DNA from 4 places in the Halopseudomonas sp. L-58 genome. Region 1 is predicted to be linked to each of the others. Evidence: predicted binding sites of a transcription regulator. Region 1 holds the regulator's gene; each other region holds the start of a gene.
The links. The regulator sigma-54, encoded in region 1, starts transcription at its own class of promoters, with help from an activator protein. The targets are predictions, from matches to a motif close to ANTGGCATNNANNTTGCTNT.

Region 1 (5,606 bases):
CGTCAGGTCGTCGATGCCGGCAACAGCAGCAGCGGCGCCAACGGCGGCGGGGGCTCAGGGCGTATCGAAATCGTGATTCAGCCGCGCAGCCGCAATACCGAAGCGCCAAGCGAAGAGCCGGCAACGCCATGACCACATTACAGGCGCGCCATCTGGCCAAGGCCTACAAATCGCGCAAGGTCGTCCGTGATGTGTCCGTATCCATCGATAGCGGCCAGGTCGTCGGCCTGCTCGGCCCGAACGGCGCAGGCAAAACTACCTGTTTCTACATGATCGTTGGCCTGGTCAAGGCGGATGAAGGCCAGGTCACCGTCAACGGCAAGGACGTGACCCGCCTGCCGATGCACGGCCGGGCCCGCGAAGGCATCGGCTACCTGCCGCAGGAAGCCTCGATCTTTCGCAAGCTGACCGTCGCCGAAAATATCATGGCGATTCTGGAAACCCGCAAGGACCTGAACCGTCAGGCGCGCGAGGGGAAACTCGAATCGCTGCTGCGTGAATTCCATATCCACCACCTCAGCGACAGTCTTGGCATGAGCCTGTCCGGTGGTGAGCGCCGGCGCGCCGAGATTGCGCGCGCACTGGCAACCGACCCCAGCTTCATTCTGCTGGACGAGCCCTTTGCCGGGGTAGACCCGATTTCGGTCAACGACATCAAGCAGATCATCCAGCACCTCAAGGACAAGGGCATCGGCGTACTGATCACCGACCACAACGTTCGCGAGACGCTGGACATTTGCGACAAGGCCTATATCGTCAACGACGGCCACATCATCGCTGAAGGCGACGCCGAGACCGTGCTGGCGGACCAGACAGTGAAAGATGTGTACCTGGGCCACGCCTTCCGGCTATAAAAGCACCCGCAACTCAGGCATGCTAGCGGGGAACGAGTCCGGACTTCGCCCGGCACATGGTTTGATCAAGCGCACAAGGTATTTCGCGACACAATGAAACCCTCGCTCGTCCTCAAGATGGGGCAGCAGCTGACGATGACACCGCAGCTGCAGCAAGCCATCAGACTGCTTCAGCTATCCAGCCTTGACCTCCAGCAGGAGGTGCAGGAGGCACTGGAAGCCAACCCGATGCTGGAAATGGCAGACGACGGCGATGACGACTACGGCAGCAGCGCCCAGGAAAGCGGCGACGATGACGCCCCCGCGGTAACCCTGCCCGAGCCGGTCTCCCTCGACTCCATCGAGCAGCACGGACAAAACGACCAGGAAGGCAACTGGAATGAACAGATTCCCAGTGAACTGCCGGTCGATACCCAATGGGAAGACGTCTACCAGACCTCTGCCAGTTCGCTGCCCAGCCAGGATGACGAGGACTGGGATTACACCTCGCGTACCGGCACCGGCGAGACCCTGCAGAGTCATCTGGAATGGCAGCTGAACCTGCTGCCGATGTCGGAAACCGATTATCAGATCGCCACAGCGCTGATCGACGGCATCAATGCCGACGGCTACCTTGAAGAGTCGCTGGATGACATTCTGGCCTCCCTGCCCGCAGAGCTCGAAGTCGAACTCGATGAAGTCGAAATGGTGCTGCATCGCATCCAGCAATTCGAGCCGGTAGGCGTTGGCGCGCGGGATCTGCGCGAATGCCTGCTGCTGCAGATTCGTCAGCTGCCCGAGAACACCCCGATGCTGGAACAGGCGACCCGCGTCGTGCGCGATCACCTGGAACTGCTCGGCAGCCGCGATTTCAGCCAGTTGATGCGCCGCAGCAAGCTCAAGGAAGACCAGCTGCGTGACGTGGTTGCGCTGATTCAGACGCTCAACCCCCGCCCGGGCTCGGAAATCGCCTCGGGCGAGCCGGAGTATGTGATACCGGATGTGATTGTGCGCCGCGACGCCAATCGCTGGCTGGTTGAACTGAACCAGGAAGCGGTACCCAAGGTTCGCGTCAACGGCCACTATGCCTCGATGGTGCGACGGGCCGACTCCAGTGACGACAACACCTACCTGCGCAACAACCTGCAGGAGGCGCGCTGGTTCATCAAGAGCCTGCAGAGTCGCAACGAGACCCTGATGAAGGTCGCCACCCAGATCGTCGAACACCAGCGTGGCTTTCTTGAGCACGGCGAAGAGGCGATGAAGCCACTGGTGCTGCATGACATCGCCGAAGCCGTCGGCATGCACGAGTCGACTATTTCGCGGGTTACGACCCAGAAATACATGCACACGCCGCGCGGCATCTTCGAGCTGAAGTACTTTTTCTCCAGCCACGTCGGCACCAGCGAAGGCGGGGAATTTTCCTCCACCGCTATCCGCGCGCTGATCAAAAAGCTGGTCGCAGCAGAAAACCCAAAGAAACCATTGAGCGACAGCAAGATCGCTGGTTTACTTGAAGAACAGGGCATTGAAGTAGCCCGACGGACCATCGCGAAATACCGCGAGTCGCTCAACATCGCGCCTTCGAGCGAACGCAAGAGACTGGTCTAGTACCTGCGAAAACAGGCTCGAATGAGCCGTTCAACGCAGCAGATCCAGTTCAGGGATCACGCAAGTGGCAATACCGGGTGACAGGTCGTCACCCAGCAACAACAAGCCAATCAGGAGATGCCGTATGCAACTGAACATTAGCGGTCACCAACTCGATATCACCGACGCACTGCGCGACTACGTCACCGAAAAAATGTCCCGCCTGGAGCGGCATTTCGACAAGATCACCAACGTCCAGGTCACCCTGGAAGTAGAGAAACTCCGGCAGAAGGCCGAAGCCACCCTGCACATTGCCGGTGGTGAAGTGGTTGCCCTGGCAGAACACTCCGATATGTACGCCGCCATTGACCTGCTGACCGACAAGCTGGATCGCCAATTGATCAAGCACAAGGAAAAGCACATCGACCGTCAGCAAGGCGCGAACGACCGATAACCGGACCTTCACTGCATCACCATGCAAATAGACCACATCCTGACCCCTGAACGTACCTTCGCCGGCGTTCAGGGCGGATCCAAAAAACGTGTGCTGGAGCTGATCGGTAAGCTGGTCGCCCAGCACACCAACCTGGATCCTGACGCCATCTACGAAAACCTGATCGCTCGTGAACGCCTGGGGTCAACCGGTTTTGGTAATGGCATTGCCATCCCTCACTGTCGTCTGGAAGACTGCCACCAGGCCATAGGCGCCCTGTTGCAGCTGGACGGCAAAATCGATTTCGACGCTCTCGATGGCCAACCTGTCGACCTGATCTTCGTGCTGCTGGTCCCGCAGGAAGCCACCGAGCAACACCTGCAGATTCTCAAAATGCTGGCTGGCAAGCTCGACAACGCCGAGCTGCGTGATGCACTGCGCGCAGCACCGGACGCGGATGCGCTTTATCGCGTCATGGTTGGCGACGGCGACGGAGGCTGACATGCGTTTGATTGTCGTCAGCGGCCGTTCCGGTTCGGGTAAAAGCACCGCGCTGCATCTGCTTGAAGACAACGGCTTCTACTGCATCGACAATCTCCCCGCAGGCCTGCTGCCCGAACTGGCCCGCCAGGCAAGACAGAATGATTTCAGCCTGCCGGAAGTCGCCATCAGCATCGACGCCCGCAACCTGCCCAACGACCTGGCACGCTTCCCCGAGCTGCTGCAGGACGTACGCAATGCAGGAGTCCAGTGTGACGTGCTGTTCCTGGCCTCGCGTAACGACGTACTGATCAAGCGCTTTTCGGAAACCCGCCGCAAACACCCGCTGACCGACGGCAACCTGTCACTTGGCGAGGCCCTGGACCGTGAAGCACTGCTGCTGCAACCGATCATCGACCTGGCCACGCTCAAGGTCGACACCAGCCACCTGAATCTCTACCAGTTGCGCGACCACCTGAAACAGCGACTGCTCGGCACCAAGGGCAGCCAGCCCTCGGTCCTGATCCAGTCATTCGGGTTCAAACGCGGCCTGCCGGTGGATGCCGACCTGGTATTCGACGTGCGTTGCCTGCCCAACCCTTACTGGCTGCCCGACCTGCGCGCCTTTTCCGGCCGTGATGCCCCGGTCAGTGATTACCTCGGCAAACAGCCGGAAGTGGAAGATATGTACCAGGACATCTGTCACTACCTGCAGAAATGGCTGCCCCGCTACGCCGCCAGCGAACGCAGTTACATGACCATCGCCATCGGCTGTACCGGCGGCCATCACCGCTCGGTCTATATCGCCGAGCGACTGGTGCGCGAACTGAGCGCCGACACACCCAACCTGCTGATACGCCACCGCGACCTGCCCTGATGCCAAGCTCCCGTGTTCTGATCATCAACAAACTCGGCCTGCACGCCCGTGCCGCCGCCAAGTTTGTGGGCATTGCCAACCAGTACGGCTGCAAGGTCACCATAGGCCATGACGAAACCGACCAGGTTGACGGCAAGAGCATCATGCAGGTCATGATGCTGGCCGCCGGCAAGGGCACAGAGGTTTGCGTCAGCTGCGAAGGCGAGCAGGCAGAAGAAGCCCTGCAGGCATTGCTGGAGCTGATCAACGACTATTTTGGGGAAGGGGAGTAAGCCCAGCTGCAAGCTGCAAGCTGCAAGCTGCAAGCTGCAAGCTGCAAGCTGCAAGCTGCAAGCTGCAAGCTGCAAGCTGCAAGCTGCAACAGGGTGAATGCGGCGTCAGGGTGGTCAAGTGTTTTCTGCAAGCTTTCCGACCGTTCGACGCTTCAATCTAAACCCACGCAAGTCAAAACCGTGCGGGTTTCACTTGCAGCTTGAAGCTTACGGCTTGCAGCTGACGGTAGGGAGCGCTACGCGCCCCCTACCGTCATCCCATCCACCAGCCAGCTGCCGGTCAGGTAGTTACCACGACGTTCAACATCGCTGCCGACGCAACGCAGGTTGGCATACATATCCTTCAGATTGCCGGCGATGGTGATCTCGCTGACCGGGTACTGAATTTCACCATTTTCGACCCAGAAGCCGCCGGCACCGCGGGAATAGTCGCCGGTGACACCATTCACGCCCTGCCCCATCAGTTCGGTCACCAGCAGGCCGGTGCCCATTTCCTTGAGCAGTGCATCGAGATCGCCCGCGTTACTGGTGACCTGCAGGTTGTGCACACCGCCCGCGTTGGCGGTACTGGGCAACCCGAGCTTGCGGCCAGAGTAGGTGCTGAGCAACCAGCTGACCAGTTGGCCGTCCTCGATGAAGGCCTGTTCACGCGTTTGCAGACCATCGCCATCAAACGCCGCACTACCCATGCCCTGCTTGAGGTAGGGGGTTTCGCGCATGGTCATCCAGGCAGGGAAAATCGGTTGTCCCAACGCATCGAGCAAAAATGTGGATTGACGATAGACAGCTCCGCCGGAAATGGCACCGAACAAATGGCCAACCAGGCCCACCGCCTGATCGGCAGCAAACAGCACCGGCACCTTGGCGGTCTTGACCGTGCGGGGGTTGATGCGCGCCAGCGTCCGCTCACCGGCTTTGCGCCCTACCGCCTGCTCGCTTGGCAATCGCCCCGGTACGCGATCGACGGCGTACCAGTAATCACGCTGCATGCCCTGTTCGGAAGAGACGATCATGACCGCCGCGCTGCTGTGGCGGCTGCTCAGGGCGCTGCCAATGAAGCCATGGCTGTTGCCATACACCCGGCAGCCTTGCTGACTGCTGATCTGCGCACTGTCGGTTGT
Region 2 (5,606 bases), on a different contig from region 1:
GCAGAGGAAATACCCCATATGCCTTATATTACCAAACAATGGCGACTCACCTACCCAGTTGTAATCCCGAGGAAACTCTAGAGAAAACCATAAAGATAAAACTGAAAACAGACACACCAGCAACGAAAGACAAACCGGAGGGAAAAATAAAAAAATATCCCAGCGAAACGTACGAAGTACTCCATAGACAGAAAAGGCAAACATAAAATGCCCAAGCATGTAAAGAACCCTGAGTCCAGAAGCGCGCACTCCATCAACTGCCGAGGCCATGCAATTAGAAAATAGCATGACAAAAAAAACAAATAAAACAAATGCAAAAAACGGAAGAGAGTCGCAAGCAGCGTCACGCAAAAACAAAAAAGAAACAGACACAAAAACAAACTGAATAATAAATATCTGAAGCTCAGAAATATGCAAAGACTGATAATTTAGTAACGGAATAAAAAGGATCGCAGCGGTCATAAAAAAAACCAACCCGCGAGATTCTGCTTTTCCAACCGCCAAACGACTGGAAAAATATAAAAATGCAAACACCGAAAGAAAATGGACAGAGCGCGACCAAGAGAGAAAACTCTCTCCTTCCAAGCATGAAAAAAAGTGCATCAACAAAAAAATAAATGTAAAAAACATAAAAATAACAAGATTCACCCTTCCGGGAGCACATTCAAATAACAAAAAAAGCACCAGAAGGACACCTGCCAAAATCAATGCATAAGTCAACCAACCTGTTCCATAGAAACAAACTGTAGCCAACCCCAACAAAAAACAGGCGATTATCACAGATAAGAAATCAAAGACTTTATCTCTATCAACGGTCATGCATACCGCTCTCAGCTATTTTCAGATAATTTTGACGATAGGAACGTACCAATCCCTCTTCTTGCGGAGTTACTTTGCTGGGCCCCAATACCTCCCCTACATCCGAAAGGTCAACGCCATAAACCCGATCCTTCTCATAAGAGTACCAAACCAACTTATGAGCACATCTATATCCGACATCCTTTTTTGCAAGCTGCCTATTTACAGCCGAATCTTTCAAAACCAAAATCCCGGAACGCTGCCGGTACAACTCCTCTGCCTCCCTTGCAACAGTAATCTGATTAAGATTTTCGTAATTACGAGCACTTTCCATCCGCAGCCCTGTCTCGACAAAGAAGCATGGATGAGCAGCCTCGCTAACGCTTACTTGGCCGCTAGCCAAATAGCGTTCAACCATCGATCGAACATCTTGCAATGAAACGTGATCCATTCGCGCTTCTTGGTCAACAACCATTTGCCCATCAATATATGTAGCAAAAGATAACGGAATTCTATTTTGATGATCACTTAACAAGTCCGTACCATGACCGTAGCTCTGAACCAGAAACACATCCTCACCAAAGCTAACACTACCTTCATATTCCCCCATTGCCTCGCCGTGATCAGAAAGAAATACCACAAGCGCATTATCCAGATACCCTCGATTCTTTAACTGGGTCAACAACATACCCACTTGGACATCTACACTAGACAGCGCCGCAGTATATTTGTCAGCCATAGATCGAACTACATGACTGTTGTCACGAACATTAAATGGAAAGTGTGCTGACTCGAAGTGCACCGCCAAGAAGACAGGTTTTTCGCCACCAGGCAACGCAGCGACAACCTCGTCCACAAATTTTTCTGGCCTATATCCGGAGTGAGCAGCCACATTCATCCAGCTCCAAGGTAAAACCCACTTACTTCCTCTCCACTGCAAGAGCAAATTAGCTAACGGGTTGTCTACAAGAGCTTGAACAACAAAGTCGGGCGCACCAAATTTAGGACCGACCACGACATCAAAACCGAACTCTTCCCCCATATTATTAAAACGCCTTTCATCTATACCCAAAACACTGTAGTAGCCTTCGCGCCTTAGACTCACAAGAATACTATCAGCATTAGCCGACCATTCTCTGTCACTCAAATTGAAATACGCTCTGTGGCTTTGTATTCCTGCGCCAGTGAGAAGCGTGACCCAAGCGGGGTAAGTTCTACCAATATTCGTATAGGCTCGCCGAAAGGATACTCCTTCCATCCACAGCTTTGTCATATTTGGCAGCAACGACTGGCCATCTTCCAATGCATGCGCAGACAAAGAGTCCACGCCAATTAATATAACATTCTTGCGCTCTTGAGCCTTCTGACCTCCACCATCATGCACAAACAAATATGGAACAAAAAAAGCAACCACAACAAAAACCAACAAAACAATATTTTTAACTGACAACAACAGCCAATAAAAAACAAGAAACAAACCCAAAACTGAGCCGACAATAAAAATCAGGTCAGGACGACTTACATATCCGATAGCGCCACTAAAAAACGAACCAGGAAAAACAAAGATGCTAACAGCGTGTATATATATAACAAAGACAAGTGAAGCTAACACCTCAAAGGAGCGGATAGCCGCTACCCTGCCAAATAAGGAAAGCAGTACCATCCTATAAAAAAAATACGCCCCCAAATATAAAAACAGCACAACAAAAACATACCAGCCAAACGCAAAAAACACATAGGGAGAAGCCGATCGCTCCACCAAACTAACCGCCTCACCCCAATAGCTACGCGAGAACCATAAATCACACAATACAGGGAGAAACATAAAAATCAGATATATTACAACCCCCATACAAACCCTCTTATATTCTCCCAAAAAAAAGGCAGGCCGATAAAGGCCTGCCTTAGACTAAACAACGTCTCAGATTAGCGACAAGTACTCGGCGCCCAATTTTGATTACCAAGAGCCACGGTGCATTCCCATTTTTGAATAAAGCCACTAGAAATAGTCGGCGCCAGTTGGATATTGAAGCCTGCCATATCCCCCTGACCGGTAGCCAGAATGATGCCGGAGGCATTTACGGTTACGGTAGCAACATATTGACTATTTGGGGATGAGTCACAGGTAGAATAGGTGGTTTCGCCCGACTGGACCATTTCACTCACACAAGTGCGAGCGCTACTGGCAGCAAGAACGACTTCAGACGCCTTGGCGCGGTTGGTGTAATCCTGATACGCCGGCAGTGCAATAGCAGCCAAAATACCGATGATTGCAACTACGATCATCAGTTCGATAAGGGTGAAACCCTTTTGTGCTTTCATGTGTTTACTCCTTTAAGTGAAATAGCCATGCGGCTACCAAGATCAAAGCAAGAACCGGACCAACAGGAAAAGCGCCGTATTGCGGCCCGTGCACCGCAACATACCAATCTTCTGGACGTCTCCGACAAGACAGCGCACGACAGAAAGTGACATTTTTTGTCACTTCACTTCACCCGACGCAGGTCGCTTACTGATAACCCACGCACAGCAGGCCCACCCGGACAGTTCAATCCCGGCGGTGTCTGTACTATAGTCTGCAGCATTGACGTTTTTGAAATTCAGGACTATTGCCACATGGAAACCCCCGCTCTTTCAGGGCTCGCACGGCGCATCGTGCAGGAAGGCCTTATTCAGGCCGACGTGGCCGCAAAAGCCTGCCAGCAGGCTAGTCAGGACAAGATTCCGCTGATTACCCATCTGGTGCAGAAGAAGCTGGCAGATGCCCGCTCGCTGGCAATGACCTGCGCTGAAGAGTTCGGCTACCCCTACTTCGACCTCAGCGCGCTGGACAAGGAAGCTCAGCCCAAGGAGCTGGTCAGCGAGAAGCTGGTGCGTCAGCACAATGTGATGCCGCTGTTCAAGCGCGGCTCACGCCTGTATCTGGCCATTTCTGATCCAACAAATCAGCAGGCCCTCAGTGATGTGCAGTTCCACACCGGCCTGATGACCGACGCTGTGATCGTCGAAGATGACAAGCTGCTGAGCGCGATCGAAAAATACCTCGACAGCCCAACCGGTGGTTTGGGCGATATTGGCGATGCAGATCTGGACGAGCTGGACGTTCAATCGGTCAAGGATGAAGACCGTGCGGACGGAGGCACTGACGCCGACGACGCGCCCATAGTTCGCTTCGTCAACAAGATGCTGCTCGATGCCGTGCGCATGGGTTCATCTGACCTGCACTTTGAGCCCTACGAAAAGATGTACCGTGTGCGTTTCCGCACCGACGGCGTGCTGCACGAGGTTGCCAAGCCTCCCGTGCAGCTGGGCGTGCGCATTGCTGCGCGCCTGAAGGTGATGTCGTCCATGGACCTGGCCGAGCGCCGCAAGCCGCAAGATGGCCGCATCAAGCTGAAGATTTCCAAAAGCAAGGCCATCGACTTCCGGGTTAATACCCTGCCAACGCTGTGGGGCGAGAAGGTGGTGCTGCGTATTCTCGACTCCGAAAGCGCCAAGATGGGTATCGACGCGCTGGGTTATGAAGACGATCAGAAGCAGATGTATATGGCGGCCCTTGCCAGGCCGCAGGGCATGATTCTGGTTACCGGCCCGACCGGCTCGGGCAAAACCGTATCGCTGTATACCGGCCTGAACATCCTCAATACCATGGAGCGCAACATCTCCACCGCCGAGGATCCGGTCGAAATCAACCTGGAAGGCGTCAACCAGGTCAACGTGAACCCCAAGCAGGGTCTGGATTTTGCCCAGGCGCTGCGCGCCTTCCTGCGTCAGGACCCGGACATCATCATGGTGGGCGAGATCCGCGACCTTGAGACCGCCGAAATCGCGATCAAGGCCGCCCAGACCGGGCACTTGGTAATGTCCACCCTGCACACCAACAGCGCCGCCGAGACGCTGACCCGTCTGCGCAACATGGGTGTGCCCTCGTTCAACATCGCCACCTCGGTCAACCTGATCATAGCCCAGCGCTTGGCAAGAAGGCTTTGCAAGTCCTGCAAGGTGCCCATGGACGTGCCCCGTGAGGTGCTGCTGGAAGAAGGTTTCACGCCGGAAAAAATTGATGCAGGCATAACAATTTACGGCCCTGTGGGTTGCGAAAACTGTAAAGACGGTTATAAAGGTCGTGTTGGTATCTATGAGGTCGTCAAGATCACTCCTGCGATGCAGCGCATCATCATGGAGGACGGCAACTCCATTCAGATTTCCGACGTAGCCCAGAGTGAGGGTTTCCGAAACTTGCGCCAATCCGCGCTGATGAAGGCGGAAGAAGGTGTGACCAGCCTGGCGGAAGTCAACCGAGTGACCAAGGATTAAGTCATGGCGCAACAAGCCACACTGAGAAAGAAACCCGCCGCCAGGAAGGCCAAGGAAGAAAAACTCTACCCCTTCAAGTGGGAGGGCAAGGATCGCAAGGGCACCCGGATCGACGGCGTGCTTCAGGGCGAGAACGCTGCACTGGTTAAAACCCAGCTGCGCAAGCAGGGCATTCTGGTCACAAAAATCAAGCGCGAATCAACCTTGTTCGGCAAGCGGCCAAAACCGATCAAGCCGCTGGATATTGCGTTTTTCACCCGCCAGCTGGCAACCATGATGGAGTCTGGTGTCCCCATCATTCAGGCGTTTGAGATCATTGCCGAAGGTGCAGAGAACCCAAGCGTTGGCAAACTGGTCACGCAGATCAAGACAGACGTTGCCGCCGGTAACACACTGGCAGACTCCCTGCGCCAGCACCCCAAGTATTTTGACGATCTGTTTTGCAACCTGGTTGAGTCGGGCGAACAATCTGGCCGACTGGAGTCCCTGCT
Region 3 (5,606 bases), on a different contig from region 1:
GTCAAACAGGTCGAATACCTGATCGATTACCCAGTCAGGGCGAGCGCCCGGACGGTCAATCTTGTTTACCACCACGATCGGACGCAGACCGGCCTGGAAGGCCTTCTGGGTTACGAAGCGGGTTTGCGGCATCGGGCCGTCAACCGCATCAACCAGCAGCAGTACCGAATCAACCATGGACATTACGCGCTCAACCTCGCCACCAAAGTCGGCGTGGCCGGGGGTGTCGACGATGTTGATGTTGTAGCCGTTCCACTTGATGGCGGTGTTCTTCGCCAGAATGGTAATGCCGCGTTCCTTTTCCTGGTCGTTGGAATCCATGATCCGCTCGGAATCCAGTTCCTTACGATCCAGGGTACCGGATTGACGCAGCAGAGCGTCGACCAGCGTGGTTTTGCCGTGGTCAACGTGCGCGATGATGGCGATATTGCGGAGATTCTCGATCACTGTGGGCGTCCTGGGTGATGCGGCGACAGCCGGCATACTGAAAAAAAGAGGGAGGCATTATACAGATATGGGGGTTACAGTGTGTGTTTTTTGTGCAAGCGGGCGCGCGAGCTTCAAGCAGCAAGCCACAAGCTGGAAGCAAAACCGGCTCGCTCTTGACCTCTGAGAGCTTCTTGCAGCGTTGAAGCCAATTAAGAGCCTGACAACCCTTGCCGGCCCTTCTTCCCGGCACGCCCTGTTTTGCTTGCGGCTTGCGGCTTGCGGCTTGCGGCTCAAGCGGTAGCGCGAGCGCGAGCGCTAGCGCTTCGGCCTGAGCACCCGCACATTCCCATATCCCTCATCCAGCAAATACTGGGCATGCAACTGACTCATCACCCCTTTCTCGCAATAGAGCAGATAGGCGCGCGAAGGGTCGAGCTCGGCAAAACGGCTGTTGAGGGTGTAGAACGGAATCGACAGCACCTCGATGCCATCCAGCTGCACTGGGCGCAGTTCCTGTTCGTCGGGGTGACGGATATCGATCACGATCTGCCCGGTCAGCGCCTGCTCGACAATCTCGACCGGAGAACCACCCTCGAGCATCTCGCCCAGCTCGCTGCATTCGCTGTAAACCGCGCTTTCAATGGCCTGCGACAACACCTCGAAGTTGAACGATGCTTCGGCCGCTTCAACCCGCGCCACTGTGGTACGAATGGCCGGACTCACCGAGATAACACCGCAGTACTCAGGCATGCTGCTGGAAAACTCGAGCGTGCCGATGCGGCGGGCAACATCAATAATATCCAGCTTGCTGGTGGTAATCAGCGGACGAATGACCAGCCGCTCGGCCGCCTTGTCGATAACGCTCAGATTCGGCAGCGTCTGGCTGGCAACCTGGGCAATGGCCTCACCGGTGACCAGCGCATCGATACCCAGACGGTAGGCCACACGGTCCGCCGCCCGCAGCATCATGCGCTTGAGCACTACACCCATTTGGCTGTTTTCAACGTTCTGCAGAATCTCGGCGACTACGCCCTCGAACGGAACACTGACAAAGCGCAGGCGATGACTGCTGGCGTAGCGCTCCCAGAGGTAATGGGCAACCTGGCGCACGCCCAGCTCATGGGCACTACCGCCCAGGTTGAAGAACACGAAATGCGGCAGCAGACCGCGCTGGAGCATCTGATAGCTCGCCACAGTGGAGTCGAACCCCCCGGAAAGCAGGCTGAGCACCGGCTCCATGGTGCCCAGCGGGAAGCCGCCCATGCCCTCATGACGCGCCTGGATCAGATATATTTTCTGATCCCGAATCTCCACATGCACTTCTACTTCAGGATCTTTCAGCGACACACCTGCCGCGCCACAGCGGCTGTTAAGCGCGCTGCCAACCTTGATCGCCACGTCCTGCGAGGAGAACGGATGAGTGCCCACCCGCTTGCAGCGCACCGCGAAGGTCTTGCCGCGCAGCTGCTCGCCCACGCTGGACACGCACAGCTCAATCAACTCATCGATGCTGCCAAGCGGATACTCGTGCACCTCGAAGCAGTGCGAAATACCCGGCGTGTTGCGCAGACGCTCAATGCAGCGCTGCTGCAGCGCCGCATCAGGCCCCAGATTGACTTCAAGACTGTCCCAGTTCCCGTTGACCCGGGCCTGGGGGTCGACCGCCGACAACACCTTTTTCAGGTTGCCCTTCAATTGTGCGACAAAGCGTTTACGAACCTGGCGGCTCTTGATGGTGATTTCCGGGAAAAATTTGATGATCAGTTTCATGGGGCTGGCGTATCGTGCGCAAAGCGCTGCATTATACGCGCAGCAGGCGCTCGGCGCTCGGCTAACTGCCGCGTGCAACGTGCACCAAGTTGGGTCGCTAGCCACACCAACTGCACCAACAAGGTGCTCCAGAATGGTGCGAACCATCGGTTTATGGAGCAGAAGATGTCAAGAATGGGGCTTTCAGCCAATGCTCCGAAATGGCACACCTTTTGCTCACTTGTAATGCAACCGAACGGCGGCCTGTCCGCTAGACGTTATATGAGGCGCCAGACCCGCTGTCTGGCAAAAGATTCCTGTTGGAGGAAACCATGTCGAAAGCGATGCAACTGATCAACGAGCATGACGTGAAGTGGGTAGACCTGCGCTTCACCGATACCAAGGGCAAGCAGCAGCACGTCACCATGCCGGCACGTGATGTCAATGATGACTTCTTCGAAGACGGCAAGATGTTCGACGGCTCCTCGATTGCCGGCTGGAAAGGCATCGAAGCCTCCGACATGATCCTCATGCCCGATGACAGCACTGCCGTTCTGGACCCGTTCACCGAAGAGCCGACGCTGATCATCGTCTGCGACATCATTGAGCCCTCCACCATGCAGGGCTACGAGCGCGACCCGCGCGGTATCGCCAAGCGCGCCGAGGAATACCTGAAGTCCACCGGTATCGGTGACACCGTATTCGTTGGTCCGGAGCCGGAATTCTTCGTATTCGACGAAGTCAAATTCAAGTCCGACATCTCCGGCTCCATGTTCAAGATCTTCTCTGAGCAAGCTTCCTGGAACACCGACGCCGATTTCGAGACTGGCAACAAAGGTCATCGTCCTGGCGTCAAGGGCGGCTACTTCCCGGTTCCGCCGGTCGACCACGACCACGAAATCCGTACCGCCATGTGCAACGCACTGGAAGAAATGGGCCTGACCGTTGAAGTTCACCACCACGAAGTGGCAACTGCCGGCCAGAACGAAATCGGCGTGCTGTTCAACACCCTGGTGAAGAAGGCCGACGAAGTACAAACCCTGAAGTACTGCGTGCACAACGTTGCCGACGCGTTCGGCAAGACCGCTACCTTCATGCCGAAGCCGCTGTACGGCGACAACGGTTCCGGTATGCACGTTCACATGTCCATTTCCAAAGACGGCACCAACACCTTCGCTGGCGAAGGCTACTCCGGCCTGTCTGACACCGCCCTGTACTTCATCGGCGGCATCATCAAGCACGGCAAGGCGCTGAACGCGTTCACCAACCCGGCCACCAACTCCTACAAGCGTCTGGTTCCCGGCTTCGAAGCGCCGGTCATGCTGGCCTACTCCGCCCGCAACCGCTCTGCTTCCATCCGTATCCCGTACGTTTCCAGCCCGAAAGCACGCCGCATCGAAGCGCGCTTCCCGGACCCGGCAGCCAACCCCTACCTGTGCTTTGCTGCACTGCTGATGGCCGGCCTGGATGGTATCCAGAACAAGATCCACCCTGGCGATGCAGCCGACAAGAACCTGTACGATCTGCCGCCGGAAGAGTCCGCACAGATCCCGCAGGTTTGCGGCAGCCTGAAGGAAGCACTGGAATCGCTGGATGCAGACCGCGAATTCCTGACCAAGGGCGACGTGTTCACCAACGAGTTCATCGACGCCTACATCGACCTGAAGAGCGCCGAAGAAATCAAGGTTCGCACCTTCGTTCACCCGCTGGAATACGACCTGTACTACAGCGTCTGATCCAGAGACAGGCAACTGTCACAGCAAAAAGGGGCGCCCGGTCGGGCGCCCCTTTTTTACGTCTGTCGCCAAGGCAGACCGGAGCAGTTGCCAGCCCTCCCGGACGGTGCCAGCATGGGGGCATGTCTCAAGGAGAGTACGACAATGCCGCGCACGCTTATCTATGCCCTGTGCAGTGCCCTGATCTTCAGCCAGAGCGCCACCGCCGAGATCTATACCTGGACTGATGCCGAGGGCAATACCGTCTACTCGGACCAGCCCTCACCCAATGCCAGACGCATTGAGGTCAGCGCCCCAAACGCAATGGAGCCGCCACGCCCCTCACCATCCTACAATCAGCCCGACGAGAGCAGCAGCAACTCGGCTGCCGCCCAGGGCCGTTACCGGCGACTGGAGATCACCAGCCCTGCCAACGACAGTGCCGTGCGCGCCAATGACGGCAACCTGATTCTCGGCATTGCCATTGATCCTCCCTTGCGCACCGGTGCGCTGCTGCGCGCCCGGGTCGACGGCACCCTGTCAGCACAGGCGCTGCCGGGTTCGGGTCAGACCGAAGCCAGCCTGACCCTGCCGAACCTCGACCGGGGATCGCACCAGATTGAAGCCGTCATCACCAATACCAGCGGCGAGGAACTGAGCGCCAGCAGCCCCATTACCGTGCATGTGCAACGCACCTCGCTCAACCAGCCGGGGAGGATCAACTCACCGAATCAGGCGCCACGGGCACCGGCAGCCCCCACAGCGCCCAACGTACCCAAGCCACCCGCCAGCACCCCGTGACCCTCCTCAGCCCGAATGACGAGCGCACCATTTCGGTGCATACTCGTCGCTCGCGACTCCAATTCGCGCACCGTTGCAATGCGCCTGACCGACAACGCTTAACCCGACGAACGGCTAAAGCCTCTGTCAACGCCAGCCGGCGATAACAAGAAAGCCAGTAAATACAGGGCCTGCGCACGCCCCCGGGCATGGCAGACGCAAGCCGACAAACAAATGGGCAAGCGATTGCCCGCGTCGCCCCGAATGCGCCCCGAATTGGTTCGCTTCTTGCATTTCCCTGCCCAAACGACGGATATAGCCATGCTGCCAGACCGATTTCTACGCCAGATTCTCGATAACCTGACCACAGCGGTACTGCTGCTGGACAGCGACCTGCGCCTGAGCTTCATGAACCCCGCGGCGGAAATGCTGCTCGCTGTCAGCGGGCAAAGGGTGTATCAGCAGCCCGTGCAGGACCTGTTCACCGACAGTGCAGCGGCACTGGACTCACTGCACAACGCAGTCCAGAACGGACACCCCTTCACCAAGCGCGAAGCCCAACTGACCCTCAGCAACGGACAAAGCATGATGGCGGATTACTCGGTCACGCCGATCATAGCCGCCAATCGCAACTGGCTGCTGATGGAGCTGTACCCGCGTGATCGCCTGCTGCGCATCACCAAGGAAGAGGCACAGCTGTCCAAACAGGAAGTAACCAAAGTGCTGGTTCGCGGCCTGGCCCACGAGATCAAGAATCCGCTCGGCGGCATTCGCGGCGCCGCTCAGCTGCTGGCCCGGGAACTACCGGAAGACGGTCTCAAGGACTACACCGACGTCATCATTGAAGAGGCCGACCGCCTGCGTAATCTGGTCGACAGCATGCTTGGCCCGTACCGGCCACCGGCGCTGCGGCCGATCAACATTCACGAGATT
Region 4 (5,606 bases), on a different contig from region 1:
GACATCACGCCCGTCGATCAGTACGTACATATCCCAGCTGTTGGCGTCGTTCTTGACGAAGTATTTGGTCATCACATGCGAATTGCCGAGGCTGTCGTAGATGTTGACCGAAGTAGAGCTGTTGTAGGTCGCCGAGTTGGTCGGATCGAAGGTGCTGCGCGCAGCATCCAGGGCCGCTGCCTCAGCGGTAGCGATCTCTGCCGGCGTCGGGTTGGCCGGATCAGCCGCGGTCGCGATCGACGCAGCGTAGGCGGCATCGTATTGCTGAACGTAGACCTCAGGACGGGTTTGCGTCGAATTCAGGTTCAGCGTAGTGACAACAGCACTGGTCTCGTTCGGATCTGCCGAGCGGGTATCGACCCGCAGATTGGTCTGCACGCCTTGGTTGATCTGCCCCGTCACTGCGTTGACACCGAACCCCTGTAGGTTCTCGCCGTTGTTGTTGACGATAAAGCCGTTGGCATCGGTACCGAAGTAGCCGGCACGGGTGTAGCTGAGCGCACCGTTGTTGCTGGTCACAAAGAAGCCGTTGCCGTTGATCGCCAGATCCAGACTGTTTTCGGTGAAGCTGATGTTGCCCTGGTTGAACAGCTGAGCCGCGTTGGCCAGCGCTACACCACTGCCGGTGGCATAGCTGCCTGAACCGAGTACCGATGCAGCATAGACATCCGCGAACTCGGCACGCGAACTCTTGAAACCGACGGTACCGGCGTTGGCAATGTTGTTACCGGTAATGTTCAGATCGGAGGCCGCCGCCCGGATACCACTCAAGCCAATGTTGAAAGACATGGTTCTATCTCCTCGCCTACTTTCGTTCGGACGACTTATTGAATTGCGTACACATTGGACAGGCTGATACTGCCCAGCCCGGCCACATTAAGAAGCATCTCGCCACCGCTACCCGCCCCCAGCGAAACGCTGTCCACATTGGCCGGCAGCAGTGTCGCCATCTGCGTATTGGTACCGTTGATGGTGGCCATCGCCTCGAAGGTGTAAACACCCGGCTCCATCAGGTTGCCGGCACCGTCGGTGCCGTCCCAGGTAAAGTCGTGCATCCCGGCTTCCAGTGCGCCCAGATTCACGGTATCCACGAGGCTGCCGGATTCGTCATAGACCTTGACGAACACGTTGCTGCTGCTGGAGCTCAACGCCAGCTGCCCTTCCAGACCGGCAGAAGTGTCCACTACCGCCTGGTCAGTCGGCACGATCACCGTCCGCCCGACCATCGACGAGGCCTGCAACGCCTGCGAAGACTGGTAACCACTCAGCAGCGACTCCATCGAGCCATTGAGGTTATCGATCCCCTCGACCGTACTGAACTGCGCCAACTGGGCAATAAACTCGCCATTTTCCTGGGGTGAAAGCGGATCCTGGTTGTTCATCTGCGCCACCAGCAGTTGAAGAAACTGATCCTTGCCCAGCTCGTTGCCGGTCGCGAAGCGGTCTGAATCGAGCTGGTACTGATCCAGCGCCGACGCACCTGATGAAACATTACTGATGCTCATGGTCTACTTATCTCCGTTCACTGACCCAGCGTCAGAACGCGCTGCAGCATGGTCTTGGCGGTATTCATGACCTCCACGTTGGTCTGGTAGGACCGTGAGGCAGACATCATGTTGGCCATTTCCTCCACTACATTCACATTCGGGTAATACACATAGCCGTCTTCATTGGCCATCGGATGATCCGGCTCATAACGCGGCTCAAGACTGGCATCGGATTCGACGATGCCAAGCACCGCCACACCGTCACCGGCCTGCTGATCCGGACTGAACAACGAACCACCGGTCGCCTGCTGACTGTTGAAAATGGTGGCAAATACCGGGTTTCTGGCCCGGTAGGTTTGATCAATGCTGCTGGAGACGGTATCGGCGTTGGCGATGTTGCTTGCGACCGTGTTCAGCCGCAGCGACTGGGCGCTCATGCCGGAACCGGCGATATCGAACACTTTATCGAGCGACATGATCAGTCTCCTCTGATGGCTGACATCAGCCCCTTGAACTTGCTGTTGAGAAAGGTAAAGCTGGCCTGAAAGTCGATGGCGTTCTGGGCATAGGCCGCCTTCTCGACTTCGGAGTCGACGGTATTGCCGTCAACCGACGGCTGCAGCTGATTGCGATAGCGCAGACCCGCCACCTGATCAACCAGGCTTTCCAGCGCCATGTGCCCGGCATTGGTCCGCTCAACCGCCATACTTTGGCCGTCGCCAGGTACACCGGCGCCCTGCTGGGCAGCCAGGACAGCATTGAAGTCCAGGTCCCGCGCCTTGTAGTTGGGGGTCTCGGCGTTGGCGATGTTGTTCGCCAGCACCTCGGCACGCTGGGAGCGAAACTTCAGTGCCTGCTCATGTAGCCCGAGGGCGTTATCGAAACTGATGCTCATTGCCACCTTCCTCGTTTCGGTCCGTCGACCAAAAAACGTCACTGCAAACAGCTAAGCAATCAGCGTGCCAAATATTAAGTTCTTTTTATTTCAGCAACTTAGGCATAGGGCGCCAGAAAAGCGGCAATGATTTACCGGCAAGCGGCAAGACAAACCGGTTTTCGGAAGGCTGGCGGCAAGAGAAAAGCCGGCAGAAATATGCCGGCTTGGGAGGATGCTGCGCACGGGCGTCGCACTGGAGAAGACGCCCTCAACGGGCCTTGTAAACAATCCCCGGGCTGCACTGAACCATCTGGTACAGCTCCGGCAGTCCGTTCAGCGCCTCGGAGGCCCCGAGCATGAGATATCCGCCCGGCTTAAGTGTTGCGTGAATTCGTCGCAGAATGTCTTTCTTGACATCGGCAGAGAAATAGATGAGCACGTTGCGGCAATAGACAAGGTCAAACTTGCCCAGCATCGAGTAGCTGTCCAGCAGGTTCAGCGCACGGAACTCGACGCGATTGCGAATGGCAGGCTTGATCGCCCAGCGCCCCGGACCGAGCTGATCGAAATAGCGGGCCAGGCGATCCTGCGACAGGCCGCGCGCAACAGACAGGCTGTCGTACTCGGCCTTTTTGGCGGCATTGAGAATGCCGCCGGAGAGATCGGTTGCCACGATCTGGGCACCACCACGCAGTTGGCCCAGATTACTGCGCTCGAACTCGTCGATTGCCATGCTCAACGAGTAGGGCTCCTGACCCGAGGAGCAGGCTGCGGACCAGATACGCAGACGCTGGCCTGGCGAGCTCTTGATGAACTCCGGAATCAGCCGGGTTTTCAACACTTCGAACGGATAGACATCACGAAACCAGAGGGTTTCGTTGGTGGTCATGGCATCGATAACCGCTTCGCGAAGACCGCCGCGCGGCTGGGCCTGGATGCGCTTGACCAGCTCGCCGAGGTTGGCAATGCCCTCCTGCTCAAGCAGCCGATTAAGCCTGCTGGACACCAGGTACTGCTTGTTGTCACCCAGCACGATACCGCAGGCCTTCTCCAGAAAGTCCCGGAACAGCTGAAAATCCTGATTTGCCAAAGTCACGAAGCCTGCCTTGTCTCAGTTAAAACCATCTTGCTAGGCCTGACCATCAGCGTCACCGCGCAACGAACGCAAGCGCTCGATCACCCGCTGCGCCAGATCATCCGGCTTGAATTTGGCAAGGAAATCGTCCGCACCGACCTTTTTGACCATCGCCTGGTTAAACACCCCCGACAACGACGTATGCAGCATGATATGCAGCTTGTTCATGCGCGAATCGTTACGCACTTCAGCGGTCAGAGTGTAGCCATCCATCTCCGGCATCTCGATATCAGAGATCATCATCAGCAGAGACTGACTGACATCCTCACCCTGATCAGCCCTCGCCTTCAGCCAATCCAGTGCCTGGCGACCATCATTCAGCGCTACGATCTCGACACCGATTTCCTGCAGGCAACGCGCCACCTGTTTACGCGCAATCGATGAGTCGTCCACGATCAGAACCGTCCGGGCTCCTGCATCGGCCTGGGACTCCGCATCAATGACACCATCGGAAATCTTCTCGTTGGTGGGTACCACCTCTGCCAGCACCTTCTCCACATCGATAATCTCGACCATCTGATTATCAACCCGGGTGACTGCTGTCAGATAGTGCTCCCGACCGGTACCCTTTGGCGGCGGATGAATCTCGGACCAGTTCATGTTGACGATGCGCTCAACCGAACGCACCAGAAAGCCCTGCACCTTGTAGTTGTATTCGGTAATGATCACGAATGCTGTATCAAGGTTGTCCAGCCCGGGGCCGCCGGTGGCGCGATTGAGGTCAAGGATCGGCAGAGTGCCGCCACGGATGTGAGCTACGCCGCGAACGACTGGATGCAGCTTGGGCATCGCCGTCAGTCGAGGGCATTGCAGCACTTCCTTGACCTTGAAAACGTTGATGCCATACAGCTGATTGCCGGCCAGCCTGAACAGCAGCAGTTCGAGTCGGTTCTGGCCAACCAGCTGGGTTCGCTGATTGACTGAATCCATCACACCAGCCATGGACTGCTCCTCATGTTTGCATCGGGTGAAACGGCATGTTTCGTGCAGGCCCATCAGCAGACGACGTTAATCTGACGGACATCACCCAACTGTTTGTAGGTAATTGTATGCGTTTTATCACCGGGTGCGCGGTATTGGCGATATTTTTTTCCGCCCCCACACAGGCAAACCCGCTCATTGACCAACTTATCGGCGTGACCAGCCAATATCTTGAGCAGCAAGTGAGCGATTATGCGCAGACCCTGGGCGGCGACCCGCGCCATGAGGTTCGCATCAACAGGCTCGATCAGCGCCTGCGCCTGCCGATATGCGCCGAGGACGCCCTTTCGGCTCGTCTGGAGAGCCCGGACATCCCGATCGGCCGGGTCACCGTCAGGGTAACCTGTGACGGCCCTTCCCCCTGGCGGCTGTTTGTGCAGGCTCAGGTCAGCCTCTACCAGCAGGTAGTGGTAAGCAGCCGCCCGTTATCACGGGGCGGCGTCATCGGTGCGCAGGACATTCGCCTGGCCGAGCGTGATACCGGCCTGCTGAACAGCAATTACCTGCTCGACCCGGCCCAGGCTATAGGCATGCAGCTCAAGCGCAACGTCAGCGCCGATACCGTCCTGAGTCATACCCAGCTGGAGCAGAATCGGCTGATACAGCGTGGCGACAAGGTAGTCATCAGCGCCGGCAACAGCAGTGTCAACGTTCGGATGCCTGGAGAGGCGCTGGAAGATGGTACACTCGGCGCCCAGATTCGCGTGCGTAACACGCGCTCCAACCGGGTCATAAGAGCCCGGGTAACCGGCCCTGGACAGGTAGAAGCAGGAATGTGATCATGCGCGGCAACAGCTTTTTCCGCTTGCCGAGCGCTGCCTCTCACGCCGTGACGGTCTTCACACTATTTTTTCCTAAAGTTTTCCTTCCGGCTGCCGTTACAGCGGCTAGAGAAGATTTTACAGTTTGAGGAATTCATCATGGTCATCGACTTCAACTCGCCCAACGGCCCGAATGGCGCCGGTCGCAGCAGCCAGGCTGGCGGTGCGGCAGGCAAGCGTGAAGCAAGCTCGGTCAGCGAGTCTGGCACTCAGGCTGCGGCTAGCCAGGCCAAGTCGACAGAGAGCACGTCATCAGTCAACCTGAGCGCTCAAGCCCAGCAACTGCAGGCCATCGAAGAGAAGCT

Region 2: AC13EY_RS13640 (pilin) is a predicted target of sigma-54. The motif match lies at 3,165-3,184, and genes of this name have one in related genera.
Region 3: glnA (glutamate--ammonia ligase) is a predicted target of sigma-54. The motif match lies at 2,399-2,418, and genes of this name have one in related genera.
Region 4: flgB (flagellar basal body rod protein FlgB) is a predicted target of sigma-54. The motif match lies at 2,435-2,454, and genes of this name have one in related genera.

The regions. Positions count from the first base shown of each region.
Region 1 is NZ_JBSXON010000056.1:24,600-30,205, forward strand. It holds gene lptA (lipopolysaccharide transport periplasmic protein LptA) at 1-132, shown strand, start outside; gene lptB (LPS export ABC transporter ATP-binding protein) at 129-854, shown strand; gene AC13EY_RS08105 (RNA polymerase factor sigma-54) at 948-2,444, shown strand; gene hpf (ribosome hibernation-promoting factor, HPF/YfiA family) at 2,569-2,877, shown strand; gene ptsN (PTS IIA-like nitrogen regulatory protein PtsN) at 2,899-3,357, shown strand; gene rapZ (RNase adapter RapZ) at 3,359-4,213, shown strand; gene AC13EY_RS08125 (HPr family phosphocarrier protein) at 4,213-4,485, shown strand; gene pmbA (metalloprotease PmbA) at 4,722-5,606, opposite strand, start outside.
Region 2 is NZ_JBSXON010000071.1:189,071-194,676, forward strand. It holds gene AC13EY_RS13630 (O-antigen ligase family protein) at 1-819, opposite strand, end outside; gene AC13EY_RS13635 (sulfatase-like hydrolase/transferase) at 809-2,650, opposite strand; gene AC13EY_RS13640 (pilin) at 2,725-3,120, opposite strand; gene pilB (type IV-A pilus assembly ATPase PilB) at 3,415-5,115, shown strand; gene AC13EY_RS13650 (type II secretion system F family protein) at 5,119-5,606, shown strand, end outside.
Region 3 is NZ_JBSXON010000086.1:5,685-11,290, forward strand. It holds gene typA (translational GTPase TypA) at 1-447, opposite strand, end outside; gene thiI (tRNA uracil 4-sulfurtransferase ThiI) at 745-2,199, opposite strand; gene glnA (glutamate--ammonia ligase) at 2,511-3,914, shown strand; gene AC13EY_RS17835 (DUF4124 domain-containing protein) at 4,059-4,694, shown strand; gene glnL (nitrogen regulation protein NR(II)) at 4,995-5,606, shown strand, end outside.
Region 4 is NZ_JBSXON010000029.1:43,651-49,256, forward strand. It holds gene AC13EY_RS02030 (flagellar hook protein FlgE) at 1-789, opposite strand, end outside; gene flgD (flagellar hook assembly protein FlgD) at 825-1,505, opposite strand; gene flgC (flagellar basal body rod protein FlgC) at 1,523-1,963, opposite strand; gene flgB (flagellar basal body rod protein FlgB) at 1,966-2,382, opposite strand; gene AC13EY_RS02050 (CheR family methyltransferase) at 2,633-3,460, opposite strand; gene AC13EY_RS02055 (chemotaxis protein CheV) at 3,494-4,441, opposite strand; gene flgA (flagellar basal body P-ring formation chaperone FlgA) at 4,663-5,259, shown strand; gene flgM (flagellar biosynthesis anti-sigma factor FlgM) at 5,401-5,606, shown strand, end outside.